3 regions of the Erwinia sp. SLM-02 genome follow, and region 2 is predicted to be linked to each of the others. Evidence: predicted binding sites of a transcription regulator. Region 2 holds the regulator's gene; each other region holds the start of a gene.
What was found. Region 2 encodes LexA, which represses DNA repair genes until DNA is damaged. Its sites were predicted from a motif close to TNCTGTATGTACATACAGNA; they were not measured.

Region 1 (3,280 bases), on a different contig from region 2:
GCCTTTCACGCTGTCACAGGTGTTGCCAGTAACTGGGTTAGATTTACCCTGGCCACGTGCAGAGATCTTGTTAGCTGGGATACCTTTAGATACCAGGTAATCCACGACTGACTGAGCACGTTTCTCAGACAGTTTCTGGTTGTACTCTTCAGAACCGATGCGGTCGGTGAAGCCCAGTACTACAACAGAGCCATCTTTCGGATCCAGATTGCTCAGCTGAGTGTACAGCTGATCCAGAGCCTGCTGACCTTCTGGTTTCAGAGTGGCTTTGTTGAAGTTGAACAGCACGTCAGATTTCAGAGTGAAACGCTTGGTTTCAACAACTGGAGCCGGAGCTGGTGCTGGAGCTGGTGCTGGTGCAGCAGCTTCTTCCTGACCGAAACGGTAAGAAACACCTACGCTGAACATGGAGTTATCAGGACGCGTACCAACGGTACCTGCATCACCGATGTTGTTCACCCACTGGTAGTCCAGACGGGTTGCCCAGTTCTGAGTCAGTGCATATTCAACACCCACTGCTGCCAGTGGAGAAACACCGGTGTCGTGGTCGCTGATGCGATCGCCGCCAACTACCTGCTGAGTGGAGTCAGCACGCCACACCATACCACCCAGGCGGGTGTAAACGTCCAGGTTGTCCAGAACCGGGTAGCTTAACTTAGCTGCCAGCTGAACGCCCTGCGCTTTGAATGCGCCATTAACCTGGTCGCCTTTGTTAGGCATACGGCCCAGCCAGTCGTAACCCAGTTCGAAGCCCAGGTATGGATTCGCCTGATAACCAAGGAATGCACCAGCACCAAGCTGATTTTCATGGGTTGGGCCGTCGTTATCCTGGTAACCGTTACCGTAGTAACCTTTATCGTGGTACTGAGACCAGCCCAGTTTAGCACCGGTGTACCAGGTGTCATCTTTAGGAGCGGCCTGCGCTACGGTAGCGAAGCCAGCCAGTGCCACTGCAATTGCGATAGCTGTCTTTTTCATTTTTGCGCCTCGTTATCATCCAAATAGGCAATGAGCTTAAATTTAGCTCTTTGGTTAAATCCTTTGCCGGGTTATCACGCTCATTTGTGACTCTTCCAAAAAAAAGGAGGTTATTGAGCACCCTGGCGAGATAAAGTCTACAACGTACTAGCAAATTAACAAGTGTGATATGACGATGGCCGATAAAAAAATGGGGATTTTTACATATTTTTTAACATTCGGAAGGGAATTATGTGTACAAGAAATGGTCTGAGACGCAGCTAAGCTATTGTACAGCCGCGTCATAACATAATCTGGGGCTTAGGGCGTGTACCACGAGAAAAAATCCTGAGAATTATCTCATTTTTACTTAATGATACAAACTTGAATGAATTTTTAACCCGCTAAGTGGTCTGCCCGATTGCAAATTTACCCGATCCGGACGCATGATCAGGCCCAGTGCCTGGCCGCAGTTGGCGGCTGCCAGCAGACGCGCACGATCGCTTTCCGATACCTCCTCATCAAACCACCCGAGCACCACGCTGTAATTACCTGTTTGTAATGCTTTAATCATGGCTTCAACGGTAGTGATTGGCCCTGAATGCGAGGCCTGCATGACTCTATCAAGAGGGAGGCCCGAACGCTGCAGCCAGTCACGGCTCAATTTTTGTTGCGGTGTTAACCACAGCTGCCAGCGGGACTGCTTACCCAACTGCTGAAGCAGAGGAAGCAGCAACAGCTGGGTCATGCCGGGCTGGTTTTCGCTGTAAACTAATTCACTAATCAAACCAGCGGCACAAGCTGGAGCAGATGTCACACGTGATGCAACGTGGAATGCACTATCGCTATTAACAGATTGAGATTTCGGGAAATAGGTACGCATGATGTCTTCGCTCGCAATGTCACTGTATGAATATACAGTATATGGCTGACGAACAAAGATCAACCTTATTTTTTTGACGACGCCTCGCAAATTCACAAGATAACCTGATGCAAGCGGATTTATTCATTGAACCTGTAATGCAGATTGCCTATGTTTCAATATGTTGATTTCTTGGGATTTGTGCGAATTTTCTTAAGCTGAGCAGGGAGTTGCTATGAGTAGTTCAAAACAGAGAATTGAACAGGCTAAACAGCGGTTGGCGTCGTTGGGGCAGGTTGAGTCGCGCACGCAGTTCGGCGGTTACAGTCTTTCCGTAGCAAAAACCGTTTTTGCGGTCGTTGCCGATGGCGAACTGTATCTACGTGCCTGTGAGCAGGTACAGCCCTACATCATTGAAAGGAAAATGCAGCCGCTCCATTTAGTGAAGCGCGGTTTATCCGTTGAGCTGAACTATTACCGGGTTGATGGCGCGCTGTGGACCGATCCCGATCAGCTGCTGGCTCTCTCTTCTTTATGTCTGAATGGCGCGCGGCAGGAGCTGTGGATGCGGCTAATGAACCGGCGCATCAAAGATTTACCCAATATGGGCATTCGCATGGAGGCAATGCTGCGCGATGTGGGCATCTGTTCAATCGCGGTGCTGATAGAGCAGGGGGCAAAACGTAGCTGGCTGAAGCTGCGCGCCAACAATAAGCACCTCGGGCTTTCGGTGCTGCTTGCGCTGGAAGGTGCGATAGTCGGCAGCCACTATCAGGCGCTGCCGACGGATGTTAAGGAAGAATTACGCGACTGGTTCAGACGGAATTCGCCGTGGGATCGTTGAGTCAGGCCGGTAATCTAGTTGACTGAGCGCTGAAATATCTGCTGTTTCAGCCGGGCAATTTCCGGAAGCAATGCCACCAGCAGGCCGACCTGCTGTAATACCAGCGGTTCTTTGGTGGCATTATCGGCTTCAGTTTGCTGTATCCGCTGCGCGAGGCTGGCCATCATACGCTGCGCTTTGGCCTCATCAACAACGTCAATATGCAAAATATCATCAACATAGCAGACAGCATCATCCATTAACTGCAGCAGGCCGTCATTTTCCAGCTTCTCACGATGCGCTCCCAGCGCGGAAATATAGCTGAGGAATGAATGATTGAGGCACAGCAGCCTGAAAGCCGCTTCACGCAGCGCGCCGTCCGCCTTATTTTCTACCGAAATATTCGAAACTACGGCAGCCAGCTCCGCGTCACCGTTGTGGGCGTCACGGCGCGCAATGCGGTAATCCAGACGGTTGTCCTTACCCTGGTGGTACTGCACCAGAACCGCATCCAGATAGCGGCAGTTTGCATTGAGCGTGCGCTCGGCCACCGAAGGCAGCCTCAGGAAACGCCAGTCCGGCCAGATAAAGGCCACCGCCAGCCAGGCGATGGCGCAGCCAAGCAGCGTATCGACAAT
Region 2 (3,280 bases):
GATAGCAGCCTACGCCGGCCAGCGGCATCAGCACCTGCCACCCTAAATAGCGATCGGCCAGCTCCTGTAGCGGTTCAAGTGAGGTAAGCAGCGCCACGATATGCTCCCCGCCCAGGGCATAAATCAGCGAAAACGCCAGTGCCACAACCCCGGACTGACGGCAGGCAGCGTGCCAGACGCTGAGCAGCTGCTGGCTGTTTCCGGCACCGTAGGCTTCTCCTGAGCAAGCCTCGACCGCATAGGCGAAACCGTCCAGCGCATAGGCGGTGAAGGTCAGAAACATCAGCAGCACCGCATTGACGGCAACAATATCGCTGCCCAGCCGCGCGCCGAAAATCGTCAGTGAGGCAAAGCACACCTGCAGCAGCAGCGAACGCAGCATAATGTCGCGGTTCAACCGCAGCAGGCGTGCCAGATTGCCGCGCCAGGCGTTGAGCAGCAGGCGCAGCGACAGGCCGCGCATCACCATCACCCGCCAGACCAGCAGCAGACCTACCAGCAGACTGACGTATTCCGCAATAGCCGTCGCCGCCGCCGCGCCCTGCACGCCCCACTTCAGGCCGATAACAAACCACAGATCCAGCAGGATATTCACCAGATTGCCCACCACCAGCAGGATCACCGGCGCACGGGCATACTGCACGCCCAGCAGCCAGCCGAGCAGAACCAGGTTTGCCAGCGTGGCGGGCGCACTGAGCCAGCGGATCTGCATAAATAAATCGGCCTGATGCAGCACGTCCTCGCTGCCGCCGGTCAATCCCAACGCCAGATGGGTCAGCGGCGCTTTCAGCACAATAAACGTGATGCCGGCCAGCAGTGCCAGCAGCAGCGGCTGCATTAGCGCCCGCGCCAGAGCGAGCTTGTCGTTTGCGCCAAACGCCTGTGCGGTCAGCCCGGTGGTGCTCATGCGTAAGAACAGCAGCAGCATAAACAGGAAGCTGGTGATAGTCGTACCAATCGCCACGCCGCCGAGGTAGGTCGGGCTATCAAGATGGCCAATAACGGCAGTATCAACCAGCCCGAGCAGCGGCACGGTAATATTGGAGAGGATCATCGGCAGCGCCAGCCGCCAGAGATTTTTATCGGCAGCCGTCAGCAGTCGCATCGTGTTTCAACCGGAAGCAGGGAGTGATTAGAGATCGCAAAAACGCGCCGCAGAGGGCGACGCGTCATATTCGGTGGGGGATTACAGCCAGTTGCCGTTGCGGATAACACCGACGGCCAGGCCTTCAATGGTCAGCGTCTGCTGACGCAGATCGACAACAATCGGCTGAAACTCACTGTTTTCCGGCAGCAGATGAACGATGTTCCCCTGCTTCTTCAGGCGCTTAACGGTCACTTCGTCATCAATACGCGCTACGACCACCTGGCCGTTACGCACGTCTTCCGTTTTGTGAACCGCCAGCAGATCGCCGTCCATAATGCCGATATCCTTCATCGACATGCCGCTGACGCGCAGCAGGAAATCGGCGTTGGGCTTGAACAGTTCCGGGTCAACCGAGTAGTGCCCTTCGATATGCTGTTCGGCCAGCAGGGGTTCGCCAGCGGCAACGCGGCCAATCAGCGGCAGGCCGTCGGCCTCTTCCATCATCAGGCGAATACCGCGAGATGCGCCGGAAACGATCTCGATCACGCCCTTCCTGGCCAGCGCCTTCAGGTGTTCTTCAGCAGCATTTGGGGAACGGAAGCCGAGCTGCGAGGCGATTTCTGCCCGCGTCGGCGGCATACCGGTCTGGTTAATGTGGTCGCGAATCAGGTCGTAAACCTGCTGCTGCCGTGCCGTTAGTGCTTTCATCCCGCCCCCTGGTTGTTTATACAGTCGACTGTGAGTATATACAGGTATTTGCGTGTTGAAAACCCAAAGCTGGCTAAAAAACAGCAGTTTGTTGAATTTTGGAAAACCTATCGCAAATGTGAAATCAGCAGCATTACCCACACGAAAATTGCCAATAAGATACTGAGCAAGACGGCAGCAGAGCCCATGTCTTTGGCCCGACCGGCCAGCGGATGAATCTCCGTGCCGATACGGTCAACGACGGCCTCAATGGCGCTGTTGAGGATTTCGACGATAATCACCATCACCACCGAGCCGATCAGCAGCACGCGGGTAACGGCGTCGACGTCCAGCCAGCAGGCAATAAGAATGGCGATAATAGCGGCGACCGCTTCCTGGCGAAATGCCGCTTCATGTTGCCAGGCAGCACGTATACCTTTCCAGGAATAGCCTGCTGCTTTTACAATTCGAGTCAGTCCGGTGGCGTTATTTGCCATGTTCAGGGAACCCTTTGGAAAGTTAAACGTCAATGAGAGGGTGTAGCACATTTTGCAACACCACAGATTCTGTTAGCGCTTTCTGGTATGCTTGCGGCGCTTTGCTAACAAGAGGCTTCATGTTGTCTATGTCAGGTTGGCGTAATTTATATTATAAACTGTTGAATCTGCCAGTGAAATTCCTGGTAAAAAGTAAGGCAATCCCGGCTGAACCGGTTGCCGAACTCGGGCTTGATACCTCACGCCCTATTATGTATGTGCTGCCTTATGATTCAAAGGCCGATCTCCTTGCTCTGCGCGAACAGTGCCGCAAACAGGATCTCCCCGATCCCCTGCACCCACTGGAGATCGACGGCACCGTGCTGCCCCGTTATGTGTTTATCCATGACGGCCCGCGCGTATTCCCCTATTTCGTCCCGAATGTTGAGTCGGTCAAGCTGTTCCATGACTATCTGGATCTGCACCGTAACCATCCCGATCTGGACGTGCAGATGGTGCCGGTCTCGGTGATGTTTGGCCGTGCCCCGGGGCGCGAAGTGCAGGGCGTTGAGCAGCCGCATCTGCGCGTGCTGAACGGCATCCAGAAGTTCTTCGCGGTGATCTGGCTGGGCCGCGACAGCTTTGTGCGCTTCTCGCCTATCGTTTCTCTGCGCCGCATGGCAACCGAACACGGTACCGATAAAACCATCGCCCAGAAGCTGGCGCGCGTGGCGCGTATGCACTTCGCCCGCCAGCGTCTGGCCGCCGTCGGCCCGCGCCTGCCGGTGCGTCAGGATCTGTTCAATAAGCTCCTGCAGTCCAAAGCCATCGCCAAAGCGGTGGAAGATGAAGCGCGCAGCAAGAAAATCTCCCATGAGAAGGCCCAGCAGAATGCCGTTGAGCTGATGGAAGAGATTGCGGCTAACTTCTCTTACGAGGCTATTCGCCTGACCGATCGCGTGATGGGCTGGACCTGGAGCAAGCTGTATCAGGGCCTGAACGTCAGCGGCGGCGAACGCGTGCGCCAGCT
Region 3 (3,280 bases), on a different contig from region 2:
TCCGAATTTTTTCCCGGCGGTATATCCCAGCAGTACGGGCATGAAGAAAAATACCGCATCGCTGGCAGCAAAGAGAATAAGGTAAGTTCCGTCATCTTTATTCAGCCAGTGGAATAGCGTGGCAATGATCAACGAACCTTTTAATAATCCCGCAGCCACCAATATTGCCAGCAGCGGGGCGAAGATGCTGGATATAATATCAACGGTGATGTTTAAAATGGCCTTAAAACCCCGTGGAGATGAAGGTGATGAGGAATTTTTATCGCCACTTTCCTCTGGGTTATTATCCGGAATATATTCAGCCAGCTGATTGTATACCTCACCCACGTGGCTGCCGATAACCACCTGGAACTGCCCGCCGCTTTCAACGACGGTAATGATTCCTGCCACCTGTTTTAATTTTTCCGCCTGAGACAGGCTGCTGTCTTTAAGCTTGAAGCGCAGGCGTGTGGCGCAATGAATAACGCTGACGATATTATCCCGGCCACCAACTCCGGATACGATCTCAGCACATAAATGGGCATATCCCATAACTTACCTCTTGTCAGACTTTCCTGAGAAGGAAATTTTAGGCAAAAAAAAACCTAACTTTCCTTCCCGTTGACCTGATTCGGGAGGTGTAGTTAGGTTTTGCTCAGCGCGCCGTTTCGGCGAGAAGATAACAATCCTGTTATGGAAAAATTTATAATATTAAACTCCCGTCCCGACAAGTGTTTTTCTTAATGTTATGACACTGTGTGAAGTGTCTCACAAAAAGATTCGCTATTTCCCCTCGCTAAAAATCGCTATTTTTACCTGCTCAATGTGGATCGCCAGAAACATCAGTTCATCCATTGTTAAGGCGTGATCGTGATGTAACTCACTGTATTGACTTATTTTAACGGCACACGCATAGGCGTCTTTATATTTCCCCTTCACCAAATTAGCCAGGTCGGGGTCGCCAATATCCAGATGCTTTTTATCGAGGATGCGCTGGGCGAAAAATTTAAGATGGGTGACAAAACGCTGGTAGCTTAATGCCTTTTCCTGATAGGTAAGATCGAAGTGATAGGCCACCAGGCTTAATATGTCCTGTATGAAACGAGTGATTTTCATGGTGTTCTGCATATTATCATTGAGCTGAGCATTGACCAGGTGCAGGGCGATAAAACCAGCTTCATCTTCGGGTAATAGTATGCCGGTATGCTGATAAATAATCTGAAGGGCATCTTTCCCGACATCGTACTCGTGTGGATAAACTTTTTTTATTTCCCACAGTAACGCATTTTGAATACTGATGTTTTCTGAAAACCGCTGTAGTGCATAGTGTAAGTGATCAACCAGCGAAATTAATAAGCTGTCGTGTAGTTTTCCCGGCAGCCGACCGCGAGCCAGAGAAATAATAGCCTCCGTTGCCAGAATGCACTCTTTCGAAACCTGATCCAGTAAGGATCTGAAGTGGTCGCTGTAGGGGTTATCCAGTGAAAACGTTTTTTCGATGTTGGTGAGATTAATCTTTTCCCCGGCTTTTTTGTTAAAGCCGATTCCCTTACCCATGACCACCATTTCCTGTAAATTATCATCAACGGTGATAACAACATTGTTATTCAGTATTCGATCTATTTTCATCACAAGCTCCAGAGGGAACGGGGGCGGGCCATTTATCCGGAAAAAATAAATGAGCGCGCACCAGAAAGTCAATTGCCGGGTGTACGAAGGGCTTATGCAGCCGGTTCTTTTATCTTAATTGCCAGCAAGGTCACATTTAACGATCGGAACCGACTCTCCCCGGAAGGGGGGACTCCGGGCGATAACCGCCTCTTGTCTCTTTCAGACCGGCCAGTGAAAAGCGTTTAAAACGTCGCCCGGTACGATAACCGTATCTGAAAAGCGTGGAAAACGATCGGTCAGTCCGTGAGCGGCCTCGACGGCGGAGAGTGAAACCGGGGAACCTGCCCGGCACCGAGGCAAAATAAATTCCCTTTTCTACCAACTGCTTTACAAAAAGCGTCGGTTTCTTGCCTTGATCAAACCGGTAAAACAATATTACTGTATTTATATACAGTAATCGTTTGAGATCGTAACCATGAAGTTTTATCAGCCCGCAGAAATTCGCGCCATTCTGAACCTGCCGTTGTTTATCAGCCGGGTGCCCTGCGGCTTTCCGTCGCCCGCCCAGGACTATGTTGAACAGCGCATCGACCTCAATGACCTGCTGGTGAGCCATCCCAGCTCAACCTATTTTATCAAGGTCAGCGGTGATTCAATGATTGAAGGCGGCATCGGCGAGGGCGACATGCTGGTGGTGGACAGCTCGCTGAAAGCCGGGCACGGGGCGATCGTGGTGGCGGCCCTGGACGGTGAGTTTACCGTCAAGCAGCTGATGCTGCGGCCTTATCTGCATCTCCGGCCAATGAATCCCTGCCATTCGATTATTCCCATTCCTGATGCCGACCAGTTCGAAATTTTCGGCGTGGTGAAGCACGTCATTAAAACGCTGGGCAACTGATGTTTGCCCTGGTGGATGTGAATTCGTTCTACGCCTCGTGCGAAACGGTGTTCAGGCCGGATCTGAAGGGCAAGCCCGTCTGCGTACTGAGCAACAACGACGGCTGCGTGATTGCCCGCTCGGCGGAGGCAAAAGCGGTCGGCGTAAAAATGGGCGAACCCTATTTTAAAATCAAAGATCATCTGCGGCAGCATCGGGTGAACGTGTTCAGCTCAAACTATGCGCTTTACGCCGATATGAGTACCCGGGTCATGACCACGCTGGAGGAGATCGCCCCCGCGGTGGAGATTTATTCCATTGATGAAGCGTTTATCGATCTGACCGGCGTGCGCAACTGTCGGGTGCTGGAAGAGTTCGGGCGCGAGATCCGCGAACGGGTGAAGCGTGACACGCACCTGACCGTTGGCGTGGGGATTGCCCAGACCAAAACGCTGGCGAAGCTGGCTAACTACGCGGCAAAAACGTGGACGCGAACCGGCGGCGTGGTGGATTTGTCGAACGTGGATCGCCAGCGCAAACTGATGGCGCTGATCCCGGTAGAGGAGGTGTGGGGCGTCGGTCGGCGCATTAGCAAGAAGCTGAATGCGATGGGGATTATCACCGCAAAAGATCTGTCAGAGCAGAGCACGTGGATTATCCGTAAGCACTTCAACGTGGTGCTGGAACGCACGGTGCGTGAACTGCGCGGTGAGCCGTGCCTGGCGCTGGAGGAACAGGCACCGGACAAGCAGCAGATCCTCTGTTCGCGATCGTTTTCCACGCGGATCGTCGACTATGCCGATATGCGTGAGG

Region 1: a site for LexA is predicted at 1,861-1,880, ahead of sulA (SOS-induced cell division inhibitor SulA). Genes of this name have one in related genera too.
Region 3: a site for LexA is predicted at 2,027-2,046, ahead of umuD (translesion error-prone DNA polymerase V autoproteolytic subunit). Genes of this name have one in related genera too.

Annotation. Positions count from the first base shown of each region.
Region 1 covers NZ_JAQISN010000001.1:742,243-745,522, forward strand. The annotation lists gene ompA (porin OmpA) at 1-978, opposite strand, end outside; gene sulA (SOS-induced cell division inhibitor SulA) at 1,328-1,840, opposite strand; gene PGH32_RS03465 (TfoX/Sxy family DNA transformation protein) at 2,055-2,663, shown strand; gene yccS (YccS family putative transporter) at 2,678-3,280, opposite strand, start outside.
Region 2 covers NZ_JAQISN010000002.1:750,384-753,663, forward strand. The annotation lists gene dinF (MATE family efflux transporter DinF) at 1-1,105, opposite strand, end outside; gene lexA (transcriptional repressor LexA) at 1,187-1,795, opposite strand; gene PGH32_RS16610 (diacylglycerol kinase) at 1,903-2,271, opposite strand; gene plsB (glycerol-3-phosphate 1-O-acyltransferase PlsB) at 2,400-3,280, shown strand, end outside.
Region 3 covers NZ_JAQISN010000001.1:924,738-928,017, forward strand. The annotation lists gene PGH32_RS04405 (PTS transporter subunit EIIC) at 1-531, opposite strand, end outside; gene licT (BglG family transcription antiterminator LicT) at 763-1,608, opposite strand; gene umuD (translesion error-prone DNA polymerase V autoproteolytic subunit) at 2,066-2,488, shown strand; gene umuC (translesion error-prone DNA polymerase V subunit UmuC) at 2,488-3,280, shown strand, end outside.